Regions from separate parts of the Bifidobacterium sp. RTP21102st3_E2_RTP21102_210122 genome, predicted to be linked through region 3. Evidence: riboswitches for the same ligand, from Rfam matches in the RefSeq annotation. Region 3 holds a riboswitch; each other region holds the start of a gene.
What was found. A riboswitch is a leader RNA that binds a small molecule or an ion and turns the genes downstream of it on or off. The one in region 3 is predicted to bind thiamine pyrophosphate.
Positions count from the first base shown of each region.

Region 1 (10,719 bases), on a different contig from region 3:
CGGAGGCAACGCCACCAATCACATCGACCACGCTAATTACCTGGCGGCCAGCATCCACCTCGAGTTTGGTGAGGTTGTTGGCATCCTGGTACCGCACCACGATGCCGAATCGTGCGCCCAGTGGGGTGACGGGAGCTTTGGCCCAGACGTCAATCACTTGGGTTGCGGACGATTTGCCCGACACAGCGATGAATACACTGGATTCGTCGGCAACAAGCGCGTGACCGTCCGCATCAGATTCAGTGTGGGCCGCGCCGGAAATAACCGACCATCCGGCGTTCAGGCCATCCGCAAAATCATCATGCACAGTGCCATACAGCGGGGCGCTTTGAGCGGCGGCGGTAGGTCCTGGGGTGTCGAGCCCTCCTTCGGCGTAGTACAGTGGGTCGATGCGCATTACGCGCTGTTCGGTGCCCACATACAGCTCGTCATCGGCGTTACGACCGTGGTAGACAATCCAGTCATCAACGGCATTGGGCGCTTTGACTATGGAGTTGTGGCCCGTGCCTTCAACCTTTGGGCTGCGGATAAGCAGCGGATCGAAGCGGTTCTCGTTGAGCTGTTTCGTCCAATCGAGCTGATCGATGTGGGCGTCGGCCTGCTTGTTCGGCAGCTGTGCGTACGAGTATCCGACGAAGTAGTCCTCATGCTCGTAGGCGTTGGCCGAGTAGGTGATGAACGCGCGGTCACGGTAGGCGAAGTATGTGGCGCCTTCCACGGTGTGCCAGTCGCAGCCATCGCCGAAACGGTTGCGGGCAAAGATCTCCTCGTCCATGGTGGGCACGATGAGCGGGCGCGGTTTGTTCTCACGCGAATACGGGGACGCAAGGCGATCGATCATCACGGAGGTTCCGGGCCGGTCATCGCTCAGGCCGGTGACCTGATTGTCGGCGTAAAGCAAGTACAACTGGCCGTCATCGCCATAGACCACTTGGGAGTCGATGGCAAAGGTGTTGAACAGCTCCGCTTTCTTTTCGAACGGGCCGAGCGGATCCTCGCTCACGGCCACACGCATGATTTCCGTGTGGGTGTCGGTCTCCTCGGCCGGCATATTCGAGAAGTACATGTGAAAGACGCCGTTGATGAGAATCACCGATGGGGCCCAGAAGTTTCTGCGTCCGGCTTCGGTGTAGCAGAATCCATGTGAGGTCCAATGCACCATGTCCGGTGAGGTGGAGACCAGAATGCCGTGCTCGTCAGTGGCGTAGCAGTAGTAGAGGTCGCGGTATTTGAGCACGAACGGGTCGGGCGCGGTATGGGACTTACCGTCCGCATATGGAACCGGATTCGTATAAGTGCGTTCGGCCAGCGGCTTCAAATCGCCAGATTCGGCAAGCAAGGCGGTGGGGTCAGCTGCGCCGAGCTCGTCTTCCGCAGGGCTGTAACTGGCGGATACACCGTTGCTAATGGTTGCGGTCATTTTGGGTCACCTCAGCTCTTGACGGCGCCGGCGGTGATGCCGGACTGCAGCCACTTCTGGCTAATCAGGTAGACGATGATGGACGGAATCGTCATCAGAATCAGGGCAGCGTATTCCTGGGCCACCATCTCCGGCGTCTGGCTACGGGTCTCCATGAAGTAGGTGGAGGCCAGCGTGACCGGATACTTGGATTCGTCGCGGATGAGCAGCAACGGAATCAGGTATTCGTTCCAGGAGTAGACGAAGGTCAGCACGCCGGTGGTGGCGATCATCGGCGTGGAGATAGGCATCAAGATACGAGCCCAGATGCGCAGGGAACCGCAGCCGTCCACGCGGGCGGCTTCGATGATTTCGTCTGGCACGCCGTTGAAGTAGTTGCGCCAGAGCAGCAGCATCTGCAGGGCGTTGAACGCCACCAACGGGATGATCATGCCGAGGTAGGTGTTGGTCAGGCCGAATGTCTTGATGGTGAAGAACAGCGGCATGGTCACGGAGGCAATTGGCACGGCCATACAGGCGAGCAGCAGCACGTAGATCACCTGGGAACCGGTGAACTTCATCTTGGCAAAGGCGTAGCCGGCGAGCGAGGTGATGACCACCACGATCACGGCGGTGACCACGGAGATGAAGAAGCTGTTGAACACCACGCGGAAGTAGTGCACGTCCTTATTGTTGATCACGGACAGGTAGCTGTTCCAGCCGCCCGCCTGCAGGGACTTGGTGATTGCCGTGTAAATCGGGAAAATCCAGATGACGAAGAAGAATACGAGGACGGCGTACATGATGACCGTCGCACTGGTTTTACGCTTCATGATGACGTCCTTTCGTTAGTTGTTGGCACGCTTGTTGAAGGCAAGTTGAATCAGGGAGAGCACCACGGCGATGATGAGGACCATCACGCCGATGGCCGCGGACAGGCCGCCGTTGAACTGCTGCACGCCGGCCTTGTACAGGTAGGTGTTCAGGAATTCGGTGGAACGACCAGGGCCGCCGCCTGTGGTCTGGATGACGATATCGAAGGTCTTCAGCGAGCCGACGATGCCAAGCAGGATAAGCGTGTTGGTGGTGCCGGACAGGTTCGGAATGGTGATGCGGAAGAGGGTGTTCCAGAATCCGCAGCCGTCGATCTTGGCGGCTTCGTAGATGTCATCGGAGATGGACATCAGACCGGCGTAGTAAATGATCATCGAGAAGCCCATCCATTCAAAGATGTTGATGGCACAGATCGAGTAGAGGGCGATGTGCGGATCGCCAAGCCAGCTTTGGGCCAGGAAGTCCAAGTGCAGGAAGCGCAGGGCCTCGTTGATGGCGCCGACGTTCGGATCCATGATGATGCGGAAGATGGCGGCGATGATGACCGGGGCCATGGCGATGGGCATGAAGAAGATCGCCTTGAAGAAGCTGGAACCACGCAGGCGCTCCTTGAGGATCACCGCGAGCAGCAGTCCGAGCCCGGCTTGGATGACCACGGTGACGACCATGAAGATGATGTTGTTCATCAAGGCCGTCCAGAACACGGAGCCGGGAGCGAGCAGCTTGGTGTAGTTCTTCAGGCCGATGAAGTCCATCTCACTGGAGATGCCGTCCCAGTCAGTGAAGGATGTGGCCACGGTGAAGCCGATGCAGTAGTAGATGAAGACGCCGGAGAGAATGACCAGCGGGGCGATGAACAGGTAGGGGCGCAGCTTGCTTTGCCATGAGTTCTGCGATGCGCCGCTGTGCTTGCGGGCACGAACACGTTTGCCGGCTGCCGCAGCCGCGTTGCTCACCTCTCCCCCACGGCTTTGCACTGCCCCCGCTGCGGCGGGAACGGCTTCCTGAATTGCCGTCATGATGACCTCCCTTGGTACCTCATCCTCTTTTTCTGTAACATTTCAGAAACTGGCCACAAAAAATACTCGGGCATGCTTTGCCGGAGCGGAAAACCAGTCAACCGACGCTGCTGTGCGCCGGTTTTTCTAGAACGTTTCAGGTTTTTTCGTTAGTAACAATTCTATAACGTTTCAGAAGTTTGTCAAAACAGACATCAAATGGTTGATATAAACGTTGCAAATACTTGCGACACGCCGGAATGCATTGCCGATACAATCGGCCTATTTCTACTCCCCCAAACGCTGCCGCACAAAGGCGTCCAGCGCGGCCGCATCGATGCCCTCATACGAGTCGATGGAGGCAAACTGGCCAAGGCCGGAAGTGTCGGTGCGAATCCAGCCAGTCTGCGCAATCAGTGTGGCCCCCGAGGCGGTGCCGGAGCGCAGACCGGATGAGGAATCTTCCATTACCACGCACTTGACCATGTCTTCAGGCGCGATGCCGAGTCTCTCAGCCGCGGCCAGATATGGGGCAGGGCTCGGCTTGTGCTCGTACGGATCATCGCCGCAGACGTAGCCGGCAAGCAATCCATCAGCCTGCTTCATGATGTTCTCGGCCATGCGGCGAGGCGAAGTAGTGACCAGCATGGATGGGATGTCGGCTTCCTTGAGTGAATGCAGCACGTCTTGCACACCAGGAATCCACGGCAGACGTTCGACCTCCGCCTTGAACACATAATCCTTGAGCTGCTTGTCGATTTCGGGAACGCTCAATGTGCAGCCATGCGCAATCATGACCTCTGCCACGTGTGGCACCGGAGTGCCGGAGCACTCCCAACCGAGGTCCTCGTTCCACTCGCCGCCATTGTTGTGCGCGATCTCAATCTCACCGTCATGCCAGAGCGGCTCAGAATCGATGAGAGTACCGTCCAAATCCCAGAACACGGCTTTGAGCAGCATAGTTACCTCCGTCCGCATGCCCGCACGCCAATTGGCGCCTTTACTCTTGCTGCATTCCATTGCACCAATCGGATGCGACAACCATAGCGCGTCAGCACACCGCCCCTGCGCCTCAGCGCATGGTCAGCCCACCATCGACGTGCAGACATTGTCCGGTAATGAAGCCGGCCATGTCGGACGCCAACAACGCGACCCCTCCGGCGATGTCATCGGGACGGGCAAGGCGGCCAAGAGGCGTCATGGCAATGATTCGTTCACGAACATCCTCGGTGGTGGCTGCGCTGGATGCGGTTCCGGCCGTCAAACCTGCGGCAATGGCATTAACGGTAATGCCGAAGCCGCCCAGCTCCTGGGCCAGAGAGCGGGTCATGCCGACCAAGCCGCCTTTGGCAGTGATATACGAATGGTAGGGCACGATGGGCGAATCGACCAGATTGCTGGAGATGTTGATGATACGCCCGGAGGTCTGGGCTCGCATCAGCGGCACCACATGTGAGCACATCAGATATGCACCATGCAGGCATCCCTCGATCTGTGCGCTAAACTCATCCCAATCGCCTCCAGCAAAAGTGGAACGGCGACGCGGGTCAAAGGAGAAGCGTCCGAAAGCATTATTCACTAAGATGTCCACGCCGCCGAATGAGTCGACAGCGGTACCCACTAGCTTGGAAGATTGCGATTCATCGCAAACATCCGCCTGTACAGCTATAGCCAAGCCTCCCAGCGAGTGGATGTCTTCAACGGTGCGCTGCGCGCTGGCGGCGTCATGTACGTAATTGATGACGACAGCGGCTCCGTGCGATGCCAGGCATTTCGCCACAGCCGCTCCTATGCCCTTGCCGGAACCGGTGATGATCGCTGTTCTGCCATCCAGATTCACCATTGGACGCCGTGCCATATCGCTTTGCTCTGTCATTACCCTTGCCTTTCGCCCTGCTACCAGCCTCTGCTGCCCGCAACAGCACAGGCCTATTCCATATCCATATCGAACGAATCGCTGTACGCGTCGCTGCCGCGTTCGACATCCACCGCGCGCAACAGATCGATGAGGTTGAAGCCCCCATCATGATGCCAGCCGGATTTCGCCCGATCCATCTCACCGAGCGGACAGATGCGATTCACACCGACCTCGGCCAATGTATCTGCAAGACCAAACAGTCTGGTTGAATCCACAGCGACACCGCAGCTCTGCAGCCAGCCACGGCAGGAAGTCAGTCTTCTGGCAGCGTCCAACAAATCTGGCACCGCCACCACGTTGACGGTGCGGTTCAACGGCGACATCAGCGAAGCAACATCCTCGTCGGCACCGCTACCGTCAAGTTCTCGATACAGCACCGACCATGCCGTGCTATGGCCACTGGCGAACACCGCGGCCTTCCCGCCCATCAAGGCTCTCATCTCAGCGTCGGTGCGCGCCCGCTGAATGGCCACGTTCTCGGCGTCACTCAATACGGAGCGCGGATATTTGCGCTGCTGATTCTCAAGCTCGCCACCGAGCAGCTGAGCCACTTCACGAGGGGTGAGGGCTCCATCAGTCTCCACGAACACGGTCTGCGGAGCCAGGCAGCTTTGCTGGTCATATGTGGCGATGTCAACAGCCACACGATGCACGGTATCGGCATAGGTATCAGGACGCAAAGCCTCTCGGCCAATGAACGCCAACCCGACTTTTGCTCCGTAACCTAGACAGGGCTTGGACCCGGCGACTTTGCCCGCAATCAATTTGGTAGTCTGCGAAGAACCGTAAACAATCACGGCATCGGCCGCATCGATGGCTGAATCCTCGAGCTGCTGCGAGCCGCCCTTCCATGGAACCACCGCAATGGCATCAGCGAGGTCGGAATTGACCATCGCAATGCTGCGAGCAAAGAACGCAGGCATCACCGGCTCGGAAAATGAAGATTTGCCAAGAATCGCGCCTTTGACCAGCAGGGTCATCGCCATGCTCCACACGGGAATCCCCGGCACATTGCTGGAGAACACCTGATAGGTGAGCGCTGGGCCCACATATTTAGAGTATCCCCCCGCCTTGTTCGGCCGGAATTCGTCGAGCATAGACGGCTGACCGATTTCGGAGTCAAGGAACCGGAGCAGTTCACGACGCCTGAACTGGCGCATATACCGTTTGAGCTCAATCCGCACCATGTCAGGCTCATATCCGGTGATTGCGGGAATCAGCAGTTCAGCCTGACGCCGCAGCTCAAAATCCGGATCGGCCCATAGTTGGGCCGCGTCGGCCACGATGTCGAGAATATCGTTGACACTCATCGCGGCAAGCGTGCGGTTGCGAACATCGGCAAGCTGCTTGGCAAGGGAAGTCACCTTTGGGCCATCCAGTCGCGGATAGCGCAAACGCTTCACCCCATCCGATGTGGCGACCTCATAGATTTCGTAATCCGAAACATCCGCTCCCGAGGGCAGGTGGAAGACATCAATGGCCTGACTCACGGATTCATCAACGGTTGGCACTGATGACCTCGTCTACCGCGATTGAGCACCCACGAGCCTCGGCTCCCTTCGCCCTGCCCTGCAGCAGGAATCCGTCCGGGGTCCGATGGCCGAGATCCTCGGTCAGAATACCGATGCATGAATTCCAATTGGCAAGGTCGTAATGGGCTATCACACCGGTCTCACCATCCTTGACGGGAGTCAGCGTTTCCGGATCGAGGAAGACCGTGCGCACCCAGGCGGGGTTCGCCTTGAGATAGTTGCTGGTGCCATCCGTATACCACGACAGAATATTTTGGTCATAGATCTGCGAGCTCAACTCGGTCATGCCATACATGTTGACACAGTGGTGGCGCGGCACCCCCAGTGTCTGTTCCAGCTCATCAAGCATCTGGTCTTCGGTGATGTCGCGCTTAGTGCTCTTGAAGCCGCCAGTGTCGAACAACCGGCTATCGGGGGCCAGCGCGAACGTCAGATCATGCTCATGCAGGTAATCGAGCAGATACAGATAGGACGACGAGACACCCATCAGCATCACCGGTTCACCGTCAGACACCGCACGGTTAAGGAAGGCGATGATTTCATCGAACTTGAGTCCATGCTCGTCGAAGAACACACCGCTGCCTTCGCTGCCGCAGCACTCCACGGCCTTGGTAAGGTAGCGCGACAGGGAGGAGTTCTGGTTCATGTCCCATGCCGGCGAAATCACGGCGATGCGGATACGCTCTCGATCCGGCATGATGAAATGACGGAACGGCACAATCATTGATTCATCCCACACCTCAAGATCGGGGTGGAAGTTGCGCCCACGCATCTTGCCGCCATGCGTGGTTCCGCTCGTCATGAATACGGCTTTGCACTGCTCGGTCGGTATGGTCGAAAGGTCAAGGTGCTTGAACCCGTCCACCGGCATCGGCGGAATCTCCCGCCAATCCTTGAGCGTTGCGGGGGTGACGCGTTTAGCCGCGCAGTAACGACGGTACGGCAGATCATACGTGTACTGATAGATGAACACGTCGCGCGCCAACGCACCAAACGCCTCTTCCGGGGCCTGCTCACAGCCATAGGTATGGATAAAATCCAGAATCCCGCGCTTGATACGACGCGCGTCATCCATCACATCAGTCATTGCATCGCTCCTGTCAATATCCAATATCAACCAGCATTATCGTTCATCGTACGCCGCAGCGCCAGTCCCATCCGCCGGATCGGCTGCTGGAACATCCACGGACGCCGGCGCACGATGCTTCGCCACCAAATCCGGAAGAGCGACGAAAAGCGCATTGAGAATGATGGCGCTGAATACACCGACCATGATGTTGTTGCCAAAGAACACGCTTGCGCCGCCGGTCAGGCCGGAGAGCGCCTTGGGCAGGGCGATGCCGAGCAACAGAGACATGCCGATGACCGTTTGACGGCGCTCGTCATCAGCGACCTTGCGCAGGGCGCGCAGGCCGGTCACGATTAGGCTGGCCGCAGCCGGCAGGAAAATGCCTCCGACGACTGCCGAGGGAATGACGGACAGCAACGCGCCCGCCTTTGGCACGAAGCCCAGAATCAGCAACAGCACAGCGGCGATGATCACAGGCGTGCGCGTGCGCAACTTGCCTTCGCCGGTCAGGTTGAGCAGGCCGACATTTTGCGGGTAGGCGGTGGTGGTGAATCCACCAATCAGCGAGGAAATGGCTGAACCGGCCGCCTCGCCGGCAAGACCGTAGCGCACCTGCTTGCGTTCGAGGGGCGTGCCCTGAATCTCAGAAGCCGCCTGATAGACGCCGAGAGCTTCCATGACGGCAACCATGTAGGCGATGAAGAACGGGATGAAGATCTTCCAGTCAAATGTGAACGGACCGTAGGGCAGGAAGGTCGGCAGGCCCAACCATCCCTTGGATGCCACAGGAGAGAAGTCCACCATGCCAAACGCTGCGGCGACCACGGTGCCGACGACGAGCGCGATGAGGAATGAGAACGACTTGAGCAGGCCCTTGCCGAGCAACGACAGGACAAGCACAATCGCCGTGGTCAGAATCGACACGGTCAGGATGTGCGGATCGGCGAACGTCTTGTCGCCGGGAGCCCCGCCTAGAAACTCGCTCAGCGTGAATCCAGACAGCGAGACACCGACCATAAAGATGACCACGCCCGAAATCATCGGAGAGAACAGGAACCGCATCCGCTCTATCACACCGGTCAGGCACAGCAACAGGAACACAAGCGAAGCGATGAGAATGGACGAACTCGCCGCCCCCAGCATGCCGGCCGTACCTGCCGCGATCATCAACGCGTCAAACGCAGCTGACGGCCCCTGCACCACCGGCAGGCGAACCAGCCGAGTGGCCTGAATCAAAGTGACCAGACCAGAGACGATGAAGATGGCGTTAATCATGTTCGACGACAGGGCAATAGGTAAGCCGATTGCTCCGGCCACAAACACCGGATCAAGCCAGACGTTGGAAACAAGCACATGCTGGAAACCCAGCAGTACGTTCTGGGCGGTCAGCTCCTTGCGTATTGACATACGCTTCCTCTCTCTCAACGCGCATATGGGATGCCGAGCCGAACAGAGGAGTTCAACCGTCGCATTCCCTACGCGAGTGTTAGCTCACAGGTTCGAAGGGTTCGGCACATACCGTCTCAGCCTAAAGCACCCCTTACGAATCGGTTTTCGCACGTCACCGTAACAAACCTTGACATCTCCGTCAAGAAGATTCGTGCTTTTTTTCGGCAGCTGCCCGATGTGAGATAACAAACAGTTTTACGAATGGAGAAGGAATCGAAGCAATGCGGCCAGACTCACCAACCCCACAGGACCATGGACTTGGAGTCGGCGGGAGTGTAGTTGGAGTCGCCGGTGGCGCCGGCAGCGATATCGGCGGCAGTATCGCGGCCGGGCAGTTCGCGGGTTTCGCGGCGGATGGCGTTGCGCCAGAGGCGGGCGCGGTTGGAGCGTTGTACCTCCACGATATTGCCGTCACGGCCTGCGGCGAAAACGCTCTCCTGGTCGCCGGTTTGCATGCGTTTGACTTCGCGGCGCAGTTGGCGATTCTCTTCTTCGAGGACCAAAATGCGCGCGATACCGGAAAGATTGATGCCCTCATCCTGGCTCAGGCGCTGAGCTCGGGTCAGGCGGGCAATGTCGCGCAGGCAGTAGCGGCGTGCGCCGCCATCGGTGCGCTGCGGACGAACCAAACCGAGGCGGTCGTACTGACGGAGGGTCTGGGGGTGAATGTTGGCCAACTCGGCGGTCTGGCCGACGGTGAAGATGGGCAGTTCGATGTCGAAGCCGACGTCATCGGCTCCGTCGAGATCGGCCCTGCCCATCACGAGCGCGGTTGCGCACATCGCGTACAACTGCTTCATCTGGTTGGCTAACCGCGCCATTGTTCACCTCCTGATTACAGGCTGAGATAGTCGCCGGCTTTTTCGTCGAATTCTTTGGCGGCGTGCTTGACGGCCAGACCCGGCTTGGCGGGGACCATGATCTGCACACGGCCGATCAGATCGCCCGGCTGGTTGCTGCGCTGGACGCCAAGTCCCGCGAGCTTGACTTCCGCGCCGGAGCTGGAGCCTGCCGGCACCTTGAAGGTGACGGGATTGCCATCGATATCCTTGGCCTCGACCTTGCCACCGGCCACGGCCTGGCCCACGGTGACGGGCAGGTCCATGACGATATCATGGCCGCGCATCGAGAATGTGGCATCGGGCTTGACGGTGACGTGCAGGTACAGGTCACCGGCCTTGCCGCCGTTGATGCCTGGCTTGCCCTTGCCGGCCAGCTTGATTTTCTGTCCGTCCTTGACGCCCGCAGGCACGTGGGCCTTGAACTTCTTGCCGTCCACGGACAGGGACACGGTAGCGCCCTTGACCGCCTGACGCAGGGTCAGGCTGATCTTGGAGTTGCGGTCCTCGCCGTTTTCGGGGCGCGGGGCCTCCTCATAGCCATAGCCGCCGGCATTGCCGTACGGCGATTGGCCGTAGCCGCCATACGGCTGGCCGCCCTGACCTGCAGCACCGCCGAACATCGAGAAGATGTCGTTGATGTTGTTGGGGCCGCCGCCCGAAGTGGAGAAGCGGATGCGC
Region 1 is NZ_JBCPAN010000004.1:164,210-174,928, reverse strand. It holds gene AB5287_RS06515 (glycoside hydrolase family 43 protein) at 1-1,420, opposite strand, end outside; gene AB5287_RS06510 (carbohydrate ABC transporter permease) at 1,432-2,232, opposite strand; gene AB5287_RS06505 (carbohydrate ABC transporter permease) at 2,248-3,252, opposite strand; gene AB5287_RS06500 (HAD family phosphatase) at 3,520-4,191, opposite strand; gene AB5287_RS06495 (SDR family oxidoreductase) at 4,304-5,074, opposite strand; gene AB5287_RS06490 (acyl-CoA reductase) at 5,161-6,660, opposite strand; gene AB5287_RS06485 (coenzyme F390 synthetase) at 6,647-7,768, opposite strand; gene AB5287_RS06480 (nucleobase:cation symporter-2 family protein) at 7,805-9,157, opposite strand; TPP riboswitch at 9,205-9,301, opposite strand; gene AB5287_RS06475 (heat shock protein transcriptional repressor HspR) at 9,433-10,020, opposite strand; gene AB5287_RS06470 (DnaJ C-terminal domain-containing protein) at 10,035-10,719, opposite strand, start outside.
Region 1: another riboswitch for thiamine pyrophosphate. It lies ahead of AB5287_RS06480 (nucleobase:cation symporter-2 family protein); the one in region 3 lies ahead of AB5287_RS03335 (ECF transporter S component).

Region 2 (10,719 bases), on a different contig from region 3:
AATATTGCCCGTTGATCGAACTTAGCAGCGATTGGTAGTCGCTATCGGTCAGCGAACCGGAGCCCAGCAGTTCGTTCAGTTGCGAGCGGGTCGTGCCATTGGCGCCCTGCGCGGCGATGACCAACGCCATCCACATCGAAGCAGGAGAGTAGTTCACATTGCCGGTGCCTCGGTCGCCGGCTTCCATCGCCAGGAATTCCGGTGCGGTGCGGTAGGCGAAGGTTGCGGTGCTGTTGACTACCGGCTGCGTGGCAGGCGTGGCCTTCGGCTTGAACATATTGCGAACCAATGCGCTGCCATCGCCGGCCGTCCACCATACGCCGCCGGCGACGGCAAGGACAAGCACTACTGTCACGATGGCGGCGATACAAGCGTTACGGCATTTGCGTTGTCCGCGCAACCGGTACTGTTCCATCAGTTGCTCGCTCATGGTTGGCCCCTTTGCTTGGATCGGCTCGTGCATCATTGCATGAAATCGCTGTTTTCATTATATTGCGGCTTTCCCTTGAGCCCAGGAACGGTATGGGAACCCCGGCCGTAAGCGAAGATTGGTCCAGCCGAATGCCAGTGGTCCGATGATTGCGCTCGCCAACGGGAAAGACAGACTGCCGGATCGTGTCGAACCGAGTATCAAGTTGGTGATTCCCAACACCAATGGCCAGTGCAGAACCATACCGGGGAACCATACGAACAGGTTTTTGGCAGCCCTGTCAAGAACCTCGTCGGGCATGAGATACATTGATGAGCTCCACTGCAGTAGCAGCAACACCGCTATCAGTACAACCATGCCAATCCAATGCGCGCGGTTCCATGTGAACAGTCGTTGCATCCCGCGCTCGGCGGCGGCATTGCGCATATCGCTCCTGTTGAGCTTGCTGAGTGCTTGTGCACGGTTCATTGCCGTCCTCCTTTACCGCCTTGTCAAGGATTGATGATGATTCCATCGTAAATCACGCAGGAAATGTGGAATGATAGTTGTCATAGTGACCATGACGTGTCAGGACGGAGTAGTTCGGCGTCGGGCACACTGAAGGGGGTGAATGTAATGGAAGAAGCGCGCAACCGCAACATACGCATCGGCATTGTGGACAATGACCCATATGCGCTGAAAGTGTTCGGCGCGCTAATCGAACGTATGTCCAGCGATTTTGCCGTGATATAGACCTGCGATTTGGGTGCTGTGGCCATCAGCCGATGCCTGAGCCCCACCAAGCGGCCTGACGTGCTGGTTACGGATATGTCTATGGGCGCATTGGATCGCACGCATCAAGTCATTGATGTGATTGAAGGCAGGGGAGAAGCGGCGCACAGTGCAGTGACTCCGCATGATTCGACCGTTGATGCCGCTCCTGGCATTGCATGTGACATCACAGACGCTGATTGTCCGCTGGAGACGCAGACCTATCCACCGGCACCGGCCTCAACCGTTACCAACAATTACTAGAACAACAAAACGGCGCCCTGCATATCACCACGCAAGACGCCGAATGGACATTATCAGCAGTTATTCCACTGTGAGGAAACCGATCACCCAACCGACTTCTGCGCAGTCTCCGCGCCAAAGAAGCCGACAATCAGCATCGATGCAATAGCAATCGCGCTGATGGCCACAAAGATGGACGTGGCACCAAGCGAGGTAAGCATCCAGCCCACCACCATCGGCATCAACACATTGAGCAGCTTGGCCACGGCGTTCGCGAAGCCGACGCAACGGAAGCGAACCTTGGTGGCGAACAGTTCCGGAGCGTACACAGCCACCACGGAAGCCATAAGCACGTACAGGCACATCATGAGCAGGAAGCCAACGATAATTGCGCTCACGGTAGAGGTCTGGAAGGCATACATCAAACCGAACACGCCAGTGAACAGGAAGGCCGGCACAATCGTGCGCTTGCGGCCGATACGGTCGATAAGCAGAGAGCCAATCAGGCAGCCGACCGGGGCACCGAGCATCATCACCGTGGAGGTGAGCAGCGAGCTGGACAGGTTAATACCACGCTTGACCAGAATCGTCGGAACCCAAGAAGTGAAGGCGTAGGAGCACACGTTCGTGGCGGCCACAGCAACCACAGCCACAAGCAGGCAGATGCCGAGCGAACGGCCGCCGGCGTTGCGGGTGTCGCTGGTGTCGGCCTTGGCGGCTGCGTCGATCAGTTCGGAGCCGTTGGCCTCAAGCTGCTTGACGATGGCGTCGGCCTCATCGTAACGGCCGTGCACGGCGAGCCAACGCGGGGATTCGGGGATGTCGCGGCGCAGCCACCAGATGATGGCGGCCCCCAGACCGATGGCCACGAACAGCGGACGCCAGGACCAGCGGGGGATGATCCATGCACACAGCAGCATAGCGATCGGCACACCGCAGTTGGCCACGAGCGAGACAATCGCGCACCAGTGGCCACGGCGGTTCATCGGTGCGAACTCGTTGACCATGGCGAAGCCGGTGACGATTTCAGCGCCGAGGCCCAGGCCGGCACCCAGACGGCACAGGGACAGCACGGCCATGTTCGGGGCGAATGCGCCGAGGAAGGTGAAGCCGCCAAACAGCAGCAGGTTGATTTGGTAAGCCACGCGGCGGCCCTTCAGGTCACCGACGAAGCCGGCCAGCAGCGAACCGACCAGCAGCCCCAGGAAGCCTGCGGACATAAAGGTGGAATTTTGCGCAACGGTGGACCAGTGTGTGGCCAACGCGCTGGAGGCAACGGCGCTGCCAATATATACGTCGATGCTGTCCATCAGCATGCCAGCGGCGACCAGCGCCACGATGCGATGGAACATCGGGGTTTCATGTGCGCGATCCACGCGCGAGATAATATCCTGAACCTTGGCTTGATCCGTCACGGTGGTACGTGCTTGTGCGCTTTCCATAGCCGCGGGATTGCCGGAAATCTGCTGTTCAGCAGCAGTCATATTTGAGCCCTCTTCTTGCAAACCTGCCCGCGTGCAACTGCTCAATGATGTTGCGGCGAGCGAACTCTTGATTGGACTGCGTGTTCCGTTCGCCCTCCCATTGTGTGGGATGAACGACGTTTGCAGTCCAAGTCTTGAATTCCACGTAGCGAGCCAATCGTTGTGAGATAGCTCACTACATGGGGTTTAACTATAGGTTCGATCTTGTGGCACGCCGCGTTGCGGTCACATTGTGAACGATAACAGAGTTTGTAACGCTCCTATATATGCCCCACTTACGCTCTTACCCTGTTGAAAGAAGGCAGAACCGTGATTCCCATGGGGCGGTAAAACACTCATGGGGCGGTATTTGGCCCATGGGGCGGTTAGCGGATTTTGCCTTTCCGCAGAATAGAGCCGTTTTCGCCTACCGCCCCATGAGGGTTTTACCGCCCCATGAGATATTTACCGCCCTATGGGTGAGTTACCGCCCCATGAAACGTGTAATAACAAAGCATGCCCTTGCTGGTGGAAGCGATGCTTTGCTATTTCGCCTGCTTGTCGGCGAGGATCTCATCCACCAGCTTGGGCTTTTCGGTCAGCTGGCCGGTGAAGCCGGGACGGATATCCATGTGCAGCACCAGAGAAGTGCGGTAGCCCTGCTCGGCGAGCTTCTTGGCGGCCTCACCGGCCACCTTGAGCACGTCGTCCAGATTGCCTTCCACGTTGGTGAACAGGGCGTTGGTTTCCTGCGGCAGGGCGGATTCGCGAATCACTTCGACGGCCTGAGCCACGTATGGTGAAACCTCGGAGCCCACGCCATTGGCCGACACCTGGATGGCTGCCACGGTGTTGAGGTACGGTTTGCCGGTTTCCGGGTCGATCGGCACTTCCTGAGTAACGGCATTACGGTCAAGAACCATGATTCTCCTTTTTCAGTAGTGTTAAGCTCCCCTGGCAAGGGGAGCTTAACAACCACACTTATGTCAGCGATACTTCCAGAAATGATCCATCGGGCCGGAGCCGTGGCCGAGATTCAGCTGGGTCTTCAGCGCACCGGTCAGATACTTCTTCGCATGCTTGATGGCTTTGGGCAGCGTGTCGCCAAGCGCCAGATACGAGGCGATGGCGGAGCTCAGCGTGCATCCGGTGCCGTGCGTGTTCGGATTATTGATACGCGCGCCATCAAACCAGGTCACGGTTCCATCCGTCTCGGCAAGCACATCGTTGGCATCCTCGGTGCCATGACCACCCTTGACCAGCGCGGCACAGCCGTAACGCTCCACGATGCGGTGGGCGGCAGCCTCCATATCCTCCTGATCGCGAATCAGCGTATCGGTCAGTACTTCGGCCTCGGGAATGTTCGGAGTCACGACCGTAGCCATCGGGAACAGCTTGCCGGTCAAGGCCGCAATGGCATCGTCACTGATGAGCTTGGCACCGGAAGTGGCCACCATAACCGGGTCGAGCACGATGTTCGTGGCGTGATGGAAGGTGAGTCGTTCAGCAATGACGTCGATGATGTCAGTGGCAGACACCATGCCGATTTTCACCGCGACCGGCGGAATATCCTCAAACACCATGTTGATCTGGTCGGCGAGAATGTCCGGTTTGGTGTCCTGAATGGAACGCACGCCGGTGGTGTTCTGTGCGGTGAGCGCGGTGATGGCGCTCATGCCGAACACGCCGCAAGCCAGCATGGTCTTCAGATCGGCCTGCATGCCGGCACCGCCGGACGAGTCGGAGCCGGAGATCGCGAGAACAGCGGGAAGTGTAGATGTTGCAATCTGTGCCATAGTGTTCATTCTAAGTGGGGCCCATGATGTTTTTCGGAGCGGTTTTCCTTGATGTTTTGCCGCTCCTGTGGTGAGATGGGAGGGTTTGCTGATTGCGATTGATTCATGAAATGTTCGGGAGGGGACATGGCTGATAACGATGTACTGCGCCGTGACGGCGTCTTGGTACGCATCACCGGTTTTGACGATGAACGCACCGCATATTTTGGCGTAATGCCTAATGGGCACACCACACAGCTCACATTTCCGCGTCAGGAGGTGTTCGATGTGGGCGACGTGTTGCTCGTCGGCACGGATTTCTATCGTAAAGTGCCGCATGATGTGTGGCCGTTGAAGCCCCGTGTGGGCATCGTGCGCCGTGCGCTCAACGAAGGCGTGGTCCTGGAGACTTCCGACGGCCTCGGTCCAGATGTCGCACACTTCGGCACCGCCTTCGAGCGAGTCGAGCGTCGTCCCGAATTAAGACACCACCGGGCATAATAATTGGCTCCCCTCAGAGAGGGGAGCCAGAGAGGTTTACTCCTGGGCGGTGGAGTAGAGCTTGCCGCCTTGGGCGGTGTACTTTTCGCTCATCGCATCCATGCCGGCGAGGATTTCTTCGGGGCTGAGCACGTTGGCGGACACCACGCCGTTATCGACATTGGCCTTGGCCGTAGCCAGTGCCTCGGAGTCGATGCCTGCAGCAGCCTCCTTCACGATTTGCTGCTGAGCGGCCTCGCCACCGAATGCCTTGCGGATGTTCTGGGAGATGGCCATCGAGCAGAACTTCGGGCCGCACATCGAGCAGAAGTGCGCCATCTTGGCCGGCTCGGCGGGCAGGGTATCGTCGTGGAAGGCGATGGCGGTGTCCGGATCGTAGGACAGATTGAACTGGTCGAGCCAACGGAACTCGAAGCGAGCCTTGGAAATCGCATTGTCGCGATCCATCGCGTGCGGGTGGTGCTTGGCGATGTCTGCGGCGTGGCAGGCGATCTTGTAGGCAATCACGCCCTGCTTCACATCATCCTTGTTCGGCAGGCCGAGGTGTTCCTTCGGGGTCACGTAGCACAGCATAGCGGTGCCGTAACGACCGATCTCGGTGGCGCCGATAGCGGAGGTGATGTGATCGTAACCCGGAGCGGTATCGGTGGTCAGCGGTCCGAGGGTGTAGAACGGGGCGCCCTTGCACACGGCCTTCTCCAGCTCGATGTTCATGCGTACGGTATCGAACGGCACGTGGCCCGGGCCCTCGATCATCACCTGCACGTCCTTGGCCCAGGCGCGCTCGGTCAGCTCGCCCAGAGTCATGAGCTCGGAAAGCTGCGCGGCGTCGTTCGCGTCGGCCAGGGAGCCGGGGCGCAGGCCATCGCCCAGAGAGAACGCCACGTCGTACTTGGCGAAGATGTCGCACAGCTCGTCGAAGTGCGTGTACAGGAAGCTCTCCTGGTGGTGGCGCAGGCACCAGTCGGCCATGATGGAGCCACCGCGGGAGACGATGCCGGTCACGCGGTTGGCGGTCAACGGCACGTAACGCAGCAGCACGCCGGCGTGGATGGTCATGTAATCCACACCCTGCTCGCACTGTTCGATCACGGTGTCGCGGAACAGTTCCCAGCTCAGCTTGGAGGCATCATCCTCAACCTTTTCGAGGGCCTGATACATCGGCACGGTGCCGATCGGCACGGGGGAGTTGCGCAGAATCCACTCACGGGTGGTGTGGATGTCGTTACCGGTGGACAGGTCCATCACGGTATCGGCGCCCCACTTGGTGGCCCACGTCAGCTTCTCCACTTCCTCGTCGATGGAGGAGGTGACGGCCGAGTTGCCCATGTTGGCGTTGAGCTTGGTCAGGAAGGCGGATCCGATAATCATCGGCTCGGCCTCGGGGTGGTTGATGTTGCAGGGCATCACCGCGCGGCCGGCGGCCAGCTCGGAGCGCACGAGCTCCACATCGCAGTTCTCGCGGGTGGCCACGTACTGCATCTCCGGGGTGATGATGCCGTGGCGGGCGTACCACATCTGGGTGATCGGGTGGTCCTTGGCGCGCATCGGCTCATGCTTGCGTCCACGCCATTCCTTGGTGGCGCGGCCGCGCTTGATGGCGCGCTTACCATCATCCTCAAGGTTGCGGCGGCGGCCCTCGTAGTCTTCGATGTCGCCGCGGTCGCGGATCCAGTCGAGACGCAGGGGCTTCAAACCTTCCTTCGGGTCGCACTTGGGGCCTTCGGTGTTGTAGTCGTGGAACGGCGGGTTCGGGCCCACGCCGGGCGTGTCGCTCAGCTTGATTTCGGTGTACGGCACTTCCAGGTCGTAGGAACCATACTGATAGGTGAACGGTACGGACTTGGTCTTGCGGATGTGCGCCTTGTCGCGCTGCTTGGAACCACGGGCGGCGATGTCCACGCGCTGCTGCTTGGCGAGCTTCTGGGCATTCTTGGCGTCCTTGGCGTTGGTGAACTTCTTCTCAGTGGCCTCGGAGCCAGGCTTTGCGGCCCCTTCCTGAGCAGCCTGAGTATCAGCAGCGGGGGTGTGGGCTACGACGCGCGGCGCGTAGCCGTGCTTCTTGTCGCCGCGGACGGCCTTCCAGCCTTCGACCATGGTGCGCGCGGCCTCTTCCGGGTTCTCGGCACCCGCGATGGCGGAGACCGCGAACCAGCCGGCGGCCTTGGTGCCGGCGAGCATGGCCATATCGGCTGCGGTCACGCCGCCGCCCACGACCACCGGGAATTCGCTGGCAGCGCAGATGGTGTTGATCTGGGCGGCGTCCAGCGTCTTGCCGGAGCCGTCGTTGCCGCCCACGGAAGCCTCGGGCTTGGTGGTGGAGACGTGCAGAGGACCGGCGCCAATGTAGTCGATGCAGCCGTCGGGCAGCTCGTTGATGAGCCGAACGAGGCTTTCGGTCTCAGCCGACAGGCCCACGATGGCCTCGTCGCCGAGCAGGGCGCGGGCTTCGCGCGGCTCCATGTCGGTCTGGCCGATGTGCACACCGTCCACCTTGATGCCCTTGCGGCGGGCCTGCCACACCACGTCGGCACGGTCGTCGATCACAAAGGCCACGGAATCGGACTTCTCATTGTCCTCGATGATTTGCGCGATGTCGCGAGCCATGTCGGTCAGCTCAGAGGCATCGGCCTCCTTGGCGCGCAGTTGGATGAAGGTTGCGCCGCCGTGCAGAGCCTGATCCACCACGTCGGTCAGCGGACGGCCTTTGCAGTCCTCCGGCCCCACCACGAAGTACGCGGACAGGTCGAAGCTGTCGCGCATGGAGGCGTATAGGTATTCATTACTCATTATTATTCCTGCTTTTGTTGTTTCTTGTGGAAGTCTTATTGGAAAAAACTGTTATGAGCTCCCTCATCAGAGGGAACTGAAACTACTGCACCAAAATCTCGGATTCCGCCACCTGTTCGGCGGTCACATTCCACAGCGCGTCAAGGAACGCAACTTGGAACGAGCCCGGTCCGTACGAAGTTGTATCGGCCACCTCTCCCGCGCGGTTGTACAGCAGAGACGCGGACAGGGCGGCGGTCAACGGATCGGAGACCGCCAAATACGTGGCAGCCACGCCGCCCAGCGAGCAGCCGGCACCGGTGATCTTGGTCATCATCGCGCTGCCGCCCGGCAGTCGGTACACGGTTTCGCCATCGGTCACCAGATCGGCGATGCCGGACACGGCCACGGCGCAGCGGGTGGAAGCGTCATGGGAGGAATGCTTGGCGTGCTGTTCGGTCAGATACTGTGCCAGCGCCACCGCCGCGCCGGTTGCGGACTCCACGTCGTCGACGGATTCCACTCCGGCGGGGCGGTGCTCGGAAGCGTCCCCCACGGTTTCGGTATTGAGCCCCCACATGTTCGCCAGCGCGATTACCTCGGATGCATTCGCGCGAATCATGGTCGGGGGAGCGGCCTTGAAGGCCTGAAGAATGGCGGTACGGGTGCGGCCGATGCCGGCGGCCACCGGGTCGAGCACCCACGGCTTGTCCAAGTAGTTGAGTCGCTGGGCGATTTCGGGCAGTGCGTCCTTATAGAACGGCAGCAGCGTGCCCACGTTGATGTAGTTCGCGCCCGCGATTTTCGCGGTTTCGATCACGTCGTCCGGCAGGAAACTCATGGCCGCAGTGCCGCCGGCCGCCAGTTGCGCGTTGGCAACCAAATTGATGGTCACAAAATTGGTGAATGACTGGGCCAACGGAGTCGTCTCGCGTACGCGGCGAACGGCATCGGCGATATTGTCACGGATGGGTGAATCGGCTGGAACCGGAGTCCCGGCGGTATAACCGCTGGACACGCCGGTAAACGATGATGCACTATTGCTCATTTACTGCTCCCTACGATGGTCTTAACCAACAGGTTCTAAGGGTCAGGCTCAGGCCTTTCTCAACTCGCGAACCACATGCGAGTTCCCCTGCATTACAGTGCCGACGCTATGCGCCAACATGGACATTATCGTGACGGATTTGTTCGATACGTGTCGTCAGGTCTGGCGCGTCCCCGTCCATTCGTGATACATAGACGCCTCCGCCGAGCAACATCTCCCGAATTTGTGACGCTGACGCGATGTCAGTGGCACAAATTCGGGAAGGGTAAAACAACAGGAACAATATGGAGGTGTTGCGATATAGGAATCGCTGCGAACGGCCGCTCGTGAGACGCGGAACATATACCGGACAATGCCGCCTGACCTGTCACCATATACGGCTATCCTGAAGCGGTTGTTATTAGACCCCAAACCGTTCAAACCAGAAGGTGCATTGTGGCTCAGTCCAAACTCGATGAAGTCGTATCCCTTGCGAAGCGTCGCGGCTTCGTGTTCCCCGCCGGCGAAATTTACGGCGGCACCCGTTCCGCTTGGGATTACGGCCCTCTCGGCGTCGCTCTCAAGGACAATATCAAGCGTGAATGGTGGCGCTCCATGGTCGTCACCCGTCCTGATGTCGTCGGTGTCGACACTTCCATCATTCTGCCGCCCGAAGTGTGGGTGGCGTCCGGCCACGTGAGCGTGTTCAACGATCCGCTCGTCGAGTGTCTCAACTGCCACAAGCGCAACCGCGCCGACAAGCTCGAGGAATCCTACGCCGAGAAGCACGGCGACAAGATGCCGGAAAACGGCATGAAGGACATCGTCTGCTCGAACTGCGGCACCCGTGGCCAGTGGACCGAACCGCGCGACTTCAACATGATGCTGCGCACCCACCTCGGCCCGGTCGAGGACGAGAACAGCCTGCACTACCTGCGTCCGGAGACTGCACAGGGCATCTTCGTGGACTTCAAGAACGTGATGACCTCTTCCCGTTCCAGGCCGCCGTTCGGCATCGCCAACATGGGTAAGTCCTTCCGTAACGAGATCACCCCGGGTAACTTCATCTTCCGCACCCGTGAGTTCGAGCAGATGGAGATGGAGTTCTTCGTCACGCCCGGCACCGATGAGGAATGGCACCAGTACTGGATCGACGCCCGCACCCGCTGGTACATCGACCTCGGCGTCAAGCCGGAGAACCTGCGCCACTACGAGCATCCGAAGGAGAAGCTCTCCCACTACTCCAAGCGCACCGTGGACATCGAATACAAGTTCGGCTTCCAGGGTTCCGACTGGGGCGAGCTCGAAGGCATCGCCAACCGTACCGATTACGATTTGAGCGCGCACTCCAAGCACTCCGGCGAAGACCTGAGCTACTTCAACCAGGCCACCGGCGAGAAGTACGTGCCGTACGTCATCGAACCGGCCGCCGGCCTGACCCGCTCCCTGATGTGCTTCCTCGTGGACGCCTACGATGTGGACGAGGCCCCGAACACCAAGGGCGGCGTTGACAAGCGCACCGTGCTGCGTCTCGACCCGCGTCTGGCCCCGGTCAAGGCCGCCGTGCTGCCGCTGAGCAAGAAGCCTGAACTGCAGACCGTGGCCCAGAACCTGGCCGACGACCTGCGCTTCAACGAGTGGATGATCGACTACGACGAGTCCGGTGCCATCGGTCGTCGTTACCGTCGTCAGGACGAGATCGGCACCCCGCTGTGCATCACCGTGGACTTCGACACCCTCGAGGACCACGCTGTGACCATC
Region 2 is NZ_JBCPAN010000001.1:435,065-445,783, forward strand. It holds gene serU (serpin-like protein SerU) at 1-466, opposite strand, end outside; gene AB5287_RS01935 (hypothetical protein) at 488-898, opposite strand; partial or broken gene AB5287_RS01940 (2CS histidine protein kinase) at 1,238-1,518, shown strand; gene AB5287_RS01945 (MFS transporter) at 1,528-2,907, opposite strand; gene AB5287_RS01950 (thiamine-binding protein) at 3,432-3,809, opposite strand; gene thiD (bifunctional hydroxymethylpyrimidine kinase/phosphomethylpyrimidine kinase) at 3,873-4,682, opposite strand; partial or broken gene AB5287_RS01960 (26S protease regulatory subunit) at 4,809-5,084, shown strand; gene thiC (phosphomethylpyrimidine synthase ThiC) at 5,199-7,952, opposite strand; gene AB5287_RS01970 (hydroxyethylthiazole kinase) at 8,035-8,979, opposite strand; TPP riboswitch at 8,970-9,078, opposite strand; gene AB5287_RS01975 (glycine--tRNA ligase) at 9,415-10,719, shown strand, end outside.
Region 2: another riboswitch for thiamine pyrophosphate. It lies ahead of AB5287_RS01970 (hydroxyethylthiazole kinase); the one in region 3 lies ahead of AB5287_RS03335 (ECF transporter S component).

Region 3 (10,719 bases):
CGCACGTGTAGTGCACGGTGGCACCAAGGTTCGCGCCGGTGTCCACATGGGTGACGCTGGCGCGGGTGATGATGTTCACGCCATGACGTTTGAGCTCACGGGTCAGCGTGGTGCCGACTCTCCGGTCCCAGGCTGAGAGCACACGGTCCTTGCGAATCAGCAAGGTCACCTTCGAACCGGCGGCGTTCCACATCGAGGCGAATTCAAGGGCGATGGCCCCGGCGCCGATAATCACCGCCGACGAGGGAAATTCGTTGACTTCCAGCGCCTGTGTGGAGTCGATGAGGGCGCCGGCGAACGGGTTGCCGGGCAATGGGCGTGGCTTGGCACCGGTGGCGATGACGATGTTCGTGGCCGTGAGGTCCATCGTGGGGCCGCTGGGCTCGGGGACATCGGCCTTGTGATAGGTGAGGATGTCGCTTTGGTCGGGGGAAGGGACGAGGTGGACGATGTGGTTGGAAGTTGCTGGAGCGGTCTCATCCGCATGGAACGCGGCATTGGCTCGGAACACGGTGATGCCGCGATGGGCAAGCAGTCCGGCCAGTCCTCCCACCATCGTCTTGACCACGCGCAGGCGATAGTCGCGCAGCGTGCCGAAGTCGATGCCATTCACCGAGGCGTTGACGCCGAGCTCGGCCGCACGGTGCACGGTGTCGATGGTGTGGGTGGCGGTGATGAGCGCCTTGGAGGGGATGCAGCCACGGTTGAGACATGTGCCGCCTACGGTGGCGTCACGCTCGACGAGTGCCACTTTCATGCCGAGTTCGGCGGCGCGCAAGGCCGTGGAATAGCCGCCGGGGCCGGCCCCGATGATGACCAGATCAAACTGTTCGCTCATGATTGCCTCCTTGATACATATAAGTATGGCTCCCACGCTAGGGAGCCATATGCGGCTATCGCCGCCACTTCGCCTAAAAACAGTCCACTGGACTGTTTTCTTTACGGCTCAGCCCCTCAACGAGGGGAGCCAGAGTATATATGGACAATCAGTCCGCCGGCCAGTGACCGCGCTTCGGGTAACGCGGCTTGGGAAGCCTCCAACGACGCATCTGAATCGAACGGCTCCAAGCGTAGGAGAAGGAGCGGGAGCCCTTGGACACGGACCGTTCGCCGTACTTGGCGATGAGCTTGGCCTTGAGCTTGCGCCACATCAGCCATACGTCGATGATCACGGCAATCAGGTAACCGTACATAAGCGCCATCATGATGATGGAAGCCCACTGGTTCTGCATCAAAGAAGTGACGAACATGGAAACGATCAGAATCGCGAAGGCCACCGGGATGAACCATTCGCCAAGGTTGAAACGGGCATCCACATAATCACGGATGTAGATACGCCAAGGCAGGCGTTCCGCCTTGGGCATGTGGTTGATATCGCCATTCTGCATCGCCTCGTACTCGGCGTTCTCCTTCTCACGCAGACGGGCTTTGGCGGCCTTGGCGCTGGCCCTGCGGTCCACCGGAACCAGCGGACGGATACCGGCGGCCTGAGCCTGCTTCATCTTCGGGGTAGGACGGCCTTTTTTCTCAGAAGGATTGGCGGCCTTCTTCGGGGCCTGCTCAACAGGAGCCTGGACCTCTTCTTTTTTCTTAAACGGATTCCATGTCATGCTTTGAGGTTACGGTGACGTTCAGACACTTGTACACTGGCGCAGCCATTGCAATGACGCCGCTCACACATATATATAAAGGAGGACCATCATGACAACGCTCACCGCTGACGAGATTCGTTCGCGCGTCGAAACCGATTGGAACCGCATCGTCAAGGTGCTGGCCGAAAAGGTCGCGCTGCAGTCGATCTCCGCCAAGGGCATCACCGCCGAACATATGAAGCGCTCCGCTGAATTCGTGGCAGACGAACTGCGCCTCGTGGGTGTGGATACCAAGGTGGTTCAGGCTTCCAATGCCGACGGCACTCCGGGCGCATGGGAGGTCATCGGCTCGCATATCGTTTCTCCGGACGCCCCCACCGTGCTGCTCTATGCCCATCACGACGTGCAGCCTGTTCCGGACCCGGCCGAGTGGAACACCGACCCGTTCGTGGCCACCGAAATCGACGGCCGCCTCTACGGCCGTGGCTCCGCCGATGACGGCGGCGGCATCGCCATCCACTCCGGTGCACTGAAGGCCCTGGGCGACGACCTCAACGTCAATATCAAAGTGTTCATCGAAGGCGAAGAGGAGATGGGCTCGCCAAGCTTCATTCCCTTCATCGAGGCTCACCGCGACGAATTCGCCGCTGACGTGATTATCGTGGCCGATTCCGGCAACTGGTCGGCGGACATTCCTTCTTTGACCACCTCGCTGCGCGGCAACACCTGTGTGGACGTGACCGTGCAGGGCCTTGAGCATCCGGTGCACTCCGGCCAGTACGGCGGCCCGATTCTCGACTCCAATACGTTGGCCGCCATGCTCATCGCTTCCATGTATGACGAGAACGGCGATCTGGCCGTACCCGGCGTGACCGCGGAAGAGCCGATCGGCGGTTTGCAGCACGACCTTGACGAAACCACCGTGCGCGAGGATTCTGGCGTGGTGGCCGGTTACGAGTTCGCCGGCACCGGCTCGCTGGCCTCACGCCTGTGGACTAAGCCGTCCGTGACCGTGATCGGCTTCGACGCCCACCCGGTCGAGGGATCCTTCAACGTGATCGCCCCGGAGACCCGCTTCCGTCTGTCGCTGCGCACCGCGCCCACCCAGCACCCTGAAGAAGCGCAGGAAGCACTGGCTGCATTCCTCGAATCCCACGCGCCGTTCGGTGCCAAGGTCACTGTCGAACGCGGCGAAAACGGCATGGGCTGGGCCATGGATCCGACCGCCGTGGCCACCAAGGACGCGCTGGAAGCCATGACCGAGGCCTTCGGCGTTGAGCCCATCAACAAGGGCGAAGGCGGCTCCATTCCGTTCATCCCCGAACTGCAGCGCATTTTCCCCAACGCTCAGGTGCTGGTCACCGGTCCCGAAGACCCGAAGGCCAACGCCCACAGCCCCAATGAGTCCATCTCCCTGCCCGGCCTCAAGAACAACGTGATCACCGAGGCTTTGCTGCTGGACAAGCTCGGCAAGTAGCCGAACCGCATCGGTAATGGTAGTGAGCCGCCGTCAGGTAGGTCACAGATGTGGCTATTGCCTTTGACGGCGGCTTGCTTTATAGTCGGGAGTTGACACGGGAGCTGCCGTTGGGCGGCTGAGAGGAGACTCATAGTCTCGACCGATGGAACGTGACCGGATAATGCCGGCGCACGGAAATGTCGCTCTTACCCACCCGTGCCTGAACCAACCCGCGCGTGGCCACGAACATATGCATCATGTGCGTACATATATCCACGTATGTTCGGCCTGCGTGCGAGCAGAAGAAAGGCACATTCATGACTGAAGCTGTGGCCAAAGCCAATTACAAGTGGCGCGTCGTCGATATCGTCGTCGCCGCAATCATCGCCGTCGCATCCGGCGTCATTTTCTGGGGCTGGGACATTGTCTGCTCCGCCCCGCTGGCCCTGTTTGAAGGCGTGACCCCCGGTTTCGAGGGTCTGCTCAACGGATTCTGGCTGTTCGCTGGCCCGCTCGCTGCAATCATTGTGCGCAAGCCCGGTGCCGCACTGTTTGCCGAAACCCTCGCCGCCTTCCTTGAGCTTACGCTGGGCAACCAGTGGGGCGTCGGCGGCTCGCTGATCGTCGGCATCATCCAGGGTCTGGGTGCCGAAATTGCCTTCGCCGTCTTCGCTTGGAAGAAGTGGAACATCGGCACCACCATCCTGTCCGGTGCGCTCGCCGGCGTGGGCTGCTGGGCCTACTACTGGGCCACCAACCCGGGCTGGAACGGCCTGCGCGTCACTTGGTATCTGGTGGGCTCCATCATCTCCGGCGTCGTGATCGCCGGCGTGGTGGTCTGGTACTTGTCTCGTGCGCTCGCCGTCACCGGTGCTCTGGAGCGTTTTGAATCCGGCCGCAGCAAGGCGCGCGTCTGATGCAGATTAATCCGGCTGCGGTAGAGGCCAGCGGCTGGGGATGGCGGCACGCCACGCGTAAGGACTTCGCGTTGCGTGCCGTCGATTTCACCATCCGGCCAGGTGAACGTGTGTTGCTGCTCGGTGCTTCGGGCGCGGGCAAAAGCACGATGATGGCCGGTCTCGCAGGCGTACTTGGCGGCGATGAGGAAGGCGAGCAGGAGGGCTCGCTCACCATCGATGGCGTCGATGCGCGCGAGGCGCGAGGTCGCGTGGGACTGGTGCTTCAGGACCCGGACTCGCAGATCATTCTTGAACGACTGGGCGATGACGCGGCCTTCGGCTGCGAAAACCTCAACGTGCCGCGCGAGGAGATTTGGCAGCGAGTGCGCGAATCATTGGATATGGTGGGACTCGGCGGACTCGAACTGGATCGGTCCACCCGCCATCTGTCCGGCGGTCAGCGTCAACGTCTCGCGTTGGCCGGCGTGCTGGCTATGAAGCCCGGTCTGCTGTTGTTGGACGAACCGACCGCCAACCTCGATCCCGAAGGCGTGGTCGAAGTGCATGACGCGGTCAAAAAGGTCATCGAGGCCACCGGACAGACCATGGTTGTGGTCGAACATCATATCGATGTATGGCTCGATCTGGTCGATCGCGTGATTGTGCTCGGCCGACCCGATGCAAGTTCGCCCACGGGTGCGGTCATTGCCGACGGCAAGCCGGACGAGGTGTTCGCCGAGATGGGCGACGTGTTGGCCGCCGGTGGCGCGTGGGTGCCGGGCCGTGCGATTCCCGATTACTCACCGAAGCAGGAGTCTGCGCACGATGCGCCGGTGCTCAGCACCGAGAACTTAAGCTTTGGCCGTGGGGCCGCTCTTGGCGTTGGTATCAATCTGGATTTTTATCCCGGCGAAGTAACGGCTCTGATGGGTCCGAACGGCGCGGGCAAATCGACCTTGGCCTTGACCTTGGCCGGGCTACTCAAACCTATCGCCGGCAAGGTGCTCATCGCCGACAACCTCAAGCCCGCGCATGCCGGGCGTGAGCCGATCGACTGGAAAAGCAAGGAACTGCTGGGCCGTATCGGCATGGTGTTCCAGGAGCCCGAACACCAGTTCGCTGCCAACTTTGTGCGTGACGAGGTATCCATCGGCCCCAAGTCGATGGGGCAGAGCCAAGACGAGGCTTATCAGACCGCCGACCGCATGCTTGAGCAGATGAATCTCACGCGCTTCGCCAAAGCCAACCCGTACACCTTGTCTGGCGGGGAGAAGCGGCGACTGTCCGTGGCCTCCATGCTGGCCGCCGCACCCAAAGTGTTGGTGATGGACGAGCCGACATTCGGACAGGATTTCAGTACGTGGAATGAAATGGTCAAGCTGATCGCCGCCATCCGCGACCAAGGCTCGTGCGTGATCATGGTGACGCACGATGAGGCGCTGGTGGATGCGCTGGGCGCACGACGTGTGATGTTCGAGGAGGCGAAGGCATGAGTGACGTGGTAACCGTCAGCCCGCAGGAAACGCGCGTGGAGCCGGTCAAAGCCTCATCGCCCTCATGGTTCATCGCGCGCATCAACGCGGTCAGTCGCATCATCGGTGCGCTGTTGCTGTGCATTCCGATGTTCATCAGTCTGGATGCGGTATCCGCATCCACGGCGCTCGGCATCGAATTCGTGCTGCTGTGGATTGGTGGCGTGGCTCCGTGGACCGTATGCCGTAAGACCTGGCCGGTATGGATCGCCGCCGCCGGCAGTTTTATCTCCGTGTTCCTCTACGGCCGCACCTCGGGCGAGATCCTGTGGCAGGGTGGCTGGATTGTGATCAGCGAGGGATCCATCAATCTGGCCATCGCCACGGCTATCAGGGTGGCGGCCATTGCCGTACCCGGCGTGATTCTGGCCTTGGGCCTCGATCCCACTGATTTGGCGGACGGTCTGGTTGAGATTCTGCACTTCTCACCGCGATTCGTATACGGCGGATTGGCCGGATTGCGCATGTTTACGCTGCTGCAGGAAGATTGGCGCGCACTCGGCTTGTCCCAGCGTTCGCGCGGCCTTGGTGACGGTAACGCCATCGCCCGTGCCCTCTCCCAAGCGTTCGGACTGCTGGTGCTCTCCATCCGGCGTGCCACCAAACTTGCCACCGCCATGGAAGCGCGCGGCTTCGGCTCCGGCGCCCCACGTTCCCAAGCCCGCATCTCGCGTCTGAAGCCTATCGACTGGATCTTCTACGTCATCTGTCTGGCCGTCCCGCTGGCCTCCATAGGCGTAGCCGTCGGCACCGGGAATTGGCACTTCGCCTTTCAGGGTGTCTGAAAGGCGGCAGACTGGCACAGTGCCTTTCAGGGTGTCTGAACGCCTTATGATGCCCCCGCTGGCGGGGGCTGTCGGCGTAGCCGACTGGGGTGGTTCCAGCCTCGACCACCCTCAGTCTCGCGACTGACGTAATGACCCGGCAGTAGGGTAGTGGCTATGCCCATCAACGCCCAGATTCTTGATAATCCGAAATCCGACCGCGTGCGCCGCATCGCCGATCTGACCCGCGCCAAAGGCCGCGAACGTTCGGGCCGTTTTCTTATCGAAGGCCCGCAATCCGTGCGCGAGGCCGTCACTTGGCGGCCGGACGTGGTGCAGGACCTGTATGTAGAGGTTTCGCAGGCGCTGGAACATCCGCGTATCATCTCCTCCACGTTGGAGAAGATCGTCGAAACCTCGCAGGATGCCACGATTTATGTGCACTACTGCACCGGCGACGTGATGCGCCGCATCAGTCCGGACGCCCAAGGCATCGCGGCCGTCGGCAATGCCGAGTCCATGCACGCCGGAGCCGATGACGTCGAACTTGGCAAGAACGGTCGGGCCCCGCAGATTGCCGCCTTCTGGCAGGTGCGCGACCCGGGCAACGCCGGCACCGTGATCCGTGCGGCCGATGCGGCCGGCTGCGACGCCGTAATCTTCGTGGACGACTGCGTGGACGTGCTGAACCCCAAGGTCATCCGCTCCACCGCAGGCTCCCTGTTCCATCTGCCGGTACTCGCCATGAGCACCGACGAATTCTTCACCTGGACAGGCGACCATAATATGGACGTCTGGGCCGCCGACGTATACGGCACCGAAGAACGCAAGCCGGAAAGCCTGCCCGCAGTACTGGCGGACAAGGCGGCGGTCGAGGCTCCGAAAGCCGTGCTGTTCGGCAATGAGGCGCGTGGCTTGGAACCGGACATCCTCACGCGCTGCGGCCGCATCGTCTCCATCCCGCTTTATGGCAAGGCCGAATCGCTGAACCTCGGCACCTCGGCCGCGGTGATGCTGATGTCGCTGTCTATGTCGGGTCATGTTGAAAGAATGTGAAACCGGTAAAAACGCTGTGAAACGCTGAGAAAACATCAGACGAAAGGGTTCTCGTGGCAGAACAAATGGTGTTCGACGCCGACCAGGTGACCGCTGAGGTTGCCGAGGGCATCGAGAAAATCCAGAACGCCTCCAACCTGGAGGAGCTCAAGGCCATCAAGACAACGTACGCAGGTGCCGATTCGGCGATGACCAAGGCCAGCAAGGCCATTGGCTCCCTGCCCGCCGACCAGAAGAAGGAAGCCGGCAAGCTCATGGGCAAGCTGCGCGCCGACTTCGGCCGCGCCTATGGTCCCAAGGAGGTCGAGCTCAAGGAAGCCGCCGAGAAGGCCGCGCTTGCCGCCGAAACCGTGGATATGACGCTGCCGGTGAGCCGTAAGCCTCTGGGCGCCCGTCACCCGCTGCCTAAGCTGATGGAGGACGTCGAGGACTTCTTCATCTCCATGGGCTGGCAGATCTCCTCCGGCCCGGAAATCGAAGCCGAATGGTACAACTTCGACTCCCTGAATTTCGGCCCGGACCATCCGGCCCGCCAGATGCAGGACACCTTCTACGTCAAGGGCAATCAAGCCAAGGACGCCGCCGGTTTCGTCGGCTCCAACATGGTGGTGCGTACGCAGACCTCCTCCGATCAGGTCCGTGCCCTCCTGACCCGTGGAGTGCCGCTGTACATCGCGTCCCCGGGCCGCGTGTTCCGCACCGATGAGCTGGACGCCACCCATACTCCGGTGTTCCACCAGTGCGAAGCCCTCGCCGTCGACAAGCACCTGACCATGGCCGACCTGAAGGGCGTGCTGGACAAGCTCGCCGTCGCCATGTTCGGCCCTGAAGCCAAGACGCGCCTGCGCCCGAGCTACTTCCCGTTCACTGAGCCGAGCGCCGAACTCGACCTGTGGTTCCCCGACAAGAAGGGCGGCCCCGGCTGGCTCGAGTGGGGCGGCTGCGGCATGGTGAACCCGAACGTGCTGAAGTCCGCCGGCATCGACCCGGACGTCTACACCGGTTTCGCCTTCGGCGTCGGCATGGAGCGCACGCTCCTGCTGCGCAGCGACATCAACGACATGCACGACCTGGTCGAAGGTGACGTGCGTTTCGCCGAACAGTTTGTGATGGGGGAGTGATTCAGCCATGCCTATGATCGATATCGATTGGCTCAAGGACCATGTCGAGGTTCCCGAAGGCCTGACCTACGAACAGCTCGCCAAGGACCTTGTCAAGGTGGGTCTTGAGGAAGAGGAGATTCACTCCTCTCAGGTGACCGGCCCGATTGTGGTCGGCTACGTGGTCGACGCCACCCCCGAACCGCAGAAGAACGGCAAGACCATCAACTGGTGCCACGTGGACTGCGGCGACGAATGGAACGAGACCGACGAAGACGGCAACAAGGTGCCGCGCGGCATCATCTGCGGCGCGCCCAACATGAAGGCCGGCGAAAAGGTCGTCGTCACCCTGCCCGGTGCCGTGCTGCCCGGCGACTTCAAGATCGAACCGCGCAAGACCTACGGCCACATCTCCAACGGCATGTGTGCCTCCGAACGTGAGCTGGGTCTGGGCGACAACCACAATGGCATCATCCTGCTGCGTCAGTATGGCTTCTCCGAGGCTGAATACGAGGCTCTGAAGCCTGGTCAGGACGCCATGCACCTGCTGCACCTCGACCAGCCTCTGCTTGAGATCAACATCACCCCGGACCGTGGCTACACGCTGTCCTACCGTGGCGTGGCCCGCGAATACCACCACTCCACCGGTGCCGCCTACACCGATCCGGCCGTGGCACTCAACGAGAAGGCCCCGGAACCTGCTGACTACCAGCCCGGCACCCCGGTGGACATCGATGTTGAAATCGACGATAACAATCCGATTCACGGCGTGCCCGGTTGCGACCGCTACTACGCGCGTATCGTCAAGGACTTCAATCCCAACGCCCACACGCCCAACTGGATGCGCCGCCGCCTGATCCGCGCCGGCATGCGCTCCATCTCCTTGGCCGTGGACGTGACCAACTACGTGATGCTTGACCTCGGCCAGCCGATGCACGCCTACGACCTCGACAAGCTCGAAGGCCCGATTGTCGTGCGCCGCGCCAACGAGGGTGAGAAACTCACCACCCTGGACGGCAAGGAACATGACCTGAGCGTCGAAGATCTGCTTATCACCGATTCGCCGAACGGCGAACGCGGCTCGCGCATCCTCGGCCTTGCCGGTGTGATGGGCGGCCTGTATGGCGAAGTGACCGCCGACACCAAGAACATTCTTCTGGAGTCCGCGCACTTCGATCAGGTGACCATCGCCCGTTCGGCCCGTCGCCACAAGATTCCATCCGAGGCCTCCCGCCGCTTCGAACGTGGCGTCGACACCGCGCTGCAGCCTGCCGCCACCCAGATGGCCGCCGAACTCATGGCCAAGTACGGCAACGGCGAGCCCAGCGAACACCCGAACGACGTGAACAACACGCCGCGCGCCAAGGCCATCCACTTCAAGGCCTCCGAAGTGGCCCGCGTAGCCGGCCTCGACGTGGACATCAACCGCATCTCCGACATCCTGACCGACATTGGCTGCACGGTGGCCGGTGGCGGCAACGGTGAGTTCGCCGTAACCGCGCCGAGCTGGCGTCCGGACTTGAACGAGCCGTGCGACCTGGTCGAGGAGATCGCCCGACTGGTCGGCTACGACCAGATTCCGATCACCGTGCCGCCGGCACCGGTCGAGGGTCTGGTGGGCCTGACCCCGGACCAGCAGCGTCGCCGTCGCGTGGCGGACGAGCTCGCCGAGTTCGGCATGGTCGAATCGCTGAGCTACCCGTTCGTGGGTGACGACGATTACAAGGCCTTCGGCTTCGACCCGGAAGCCACCAAGAAGGTCAGCGTCGAGATCGCCAACCCGCTCTACGGCGACCGTCCGTACCTGCGTCGCGAGATTCTGCCGACCCTGGCCACCACCGTGCAGCGCAACATCCGCCGCGGCATCGAAAACGTGTCCCTGTACGAGCTCGGCCACGTCTACCTGTGGGATCCGAACGCGCCCGCCATCCCGGCACTGCCCGGCGGCGTGCGCCCCACCGACGAACAGCTCGCCGCGCTTGACGCCGGTCTGCCCGAACAGCCCGACCATGTGGCCGGCATCCTGACCGGTCTGGCCGAGGACGACGGCTGGATGGGCGGCAAGCGCCCGGTCGACTGGTCCGACGCCGTCGAGGCCGTGCGCCGCATCGCCGGCCGTATCGGTGCCGCAATCGAACTCGACCAGCCCGCCGCCGACGATGTGCCAGTCCAATGGCACCCCGGCCGCGCCGCCCGCGTCATGGTGGGCGACGTCTTCACCGGCTGGGTTGGTGAACTGCACCCGCGCGTCAACGAGGCGCTCGGCTTCCCGGCCCATTCCGCGGCCTTCGAGCTGAACCTCACCGCGCTGTTCGCC
Region 3 is NZ_JBCPAN010000002.1:315,316-326,034, forward strand. It holds gene AB5287_RS03320 (NAD(P)/FAD-dependent oxidoreductase) at 1-838, opposite strand, end outside; gene AB5287_RS03325 (DUF3043 domain-containing protein) at 987-1,610, opposite strand; gene AB5287_RS03330 (dipeptidase) at 1,702-3,069, shown strand; TPP riboswitch at 3,160-3,264, shown strand; gene AB5287_RS03335 (ECF transporter S component) at 3,369-3,968, shown strand; gene AB5287_RS03340 (ABC transporter ATP-binding protein) at 3,968-5,443, shown strand; gene AB5287_RS03345 (energy-coupling factor transporter transmembrane protein EcfT) at 5,440-6,267, shown strand; gene AB5287_RS03350 (RNA methyltransferase) at 6,424-7,302, shown strand; gene pheS (phenylalanine--tRNA ligase subunit alpha) at 7,368-8,423, shown strand; gene pheT (phenylalanine--tRNA ligase subunit beta) at 8,431-10,719, shown strand, end outside.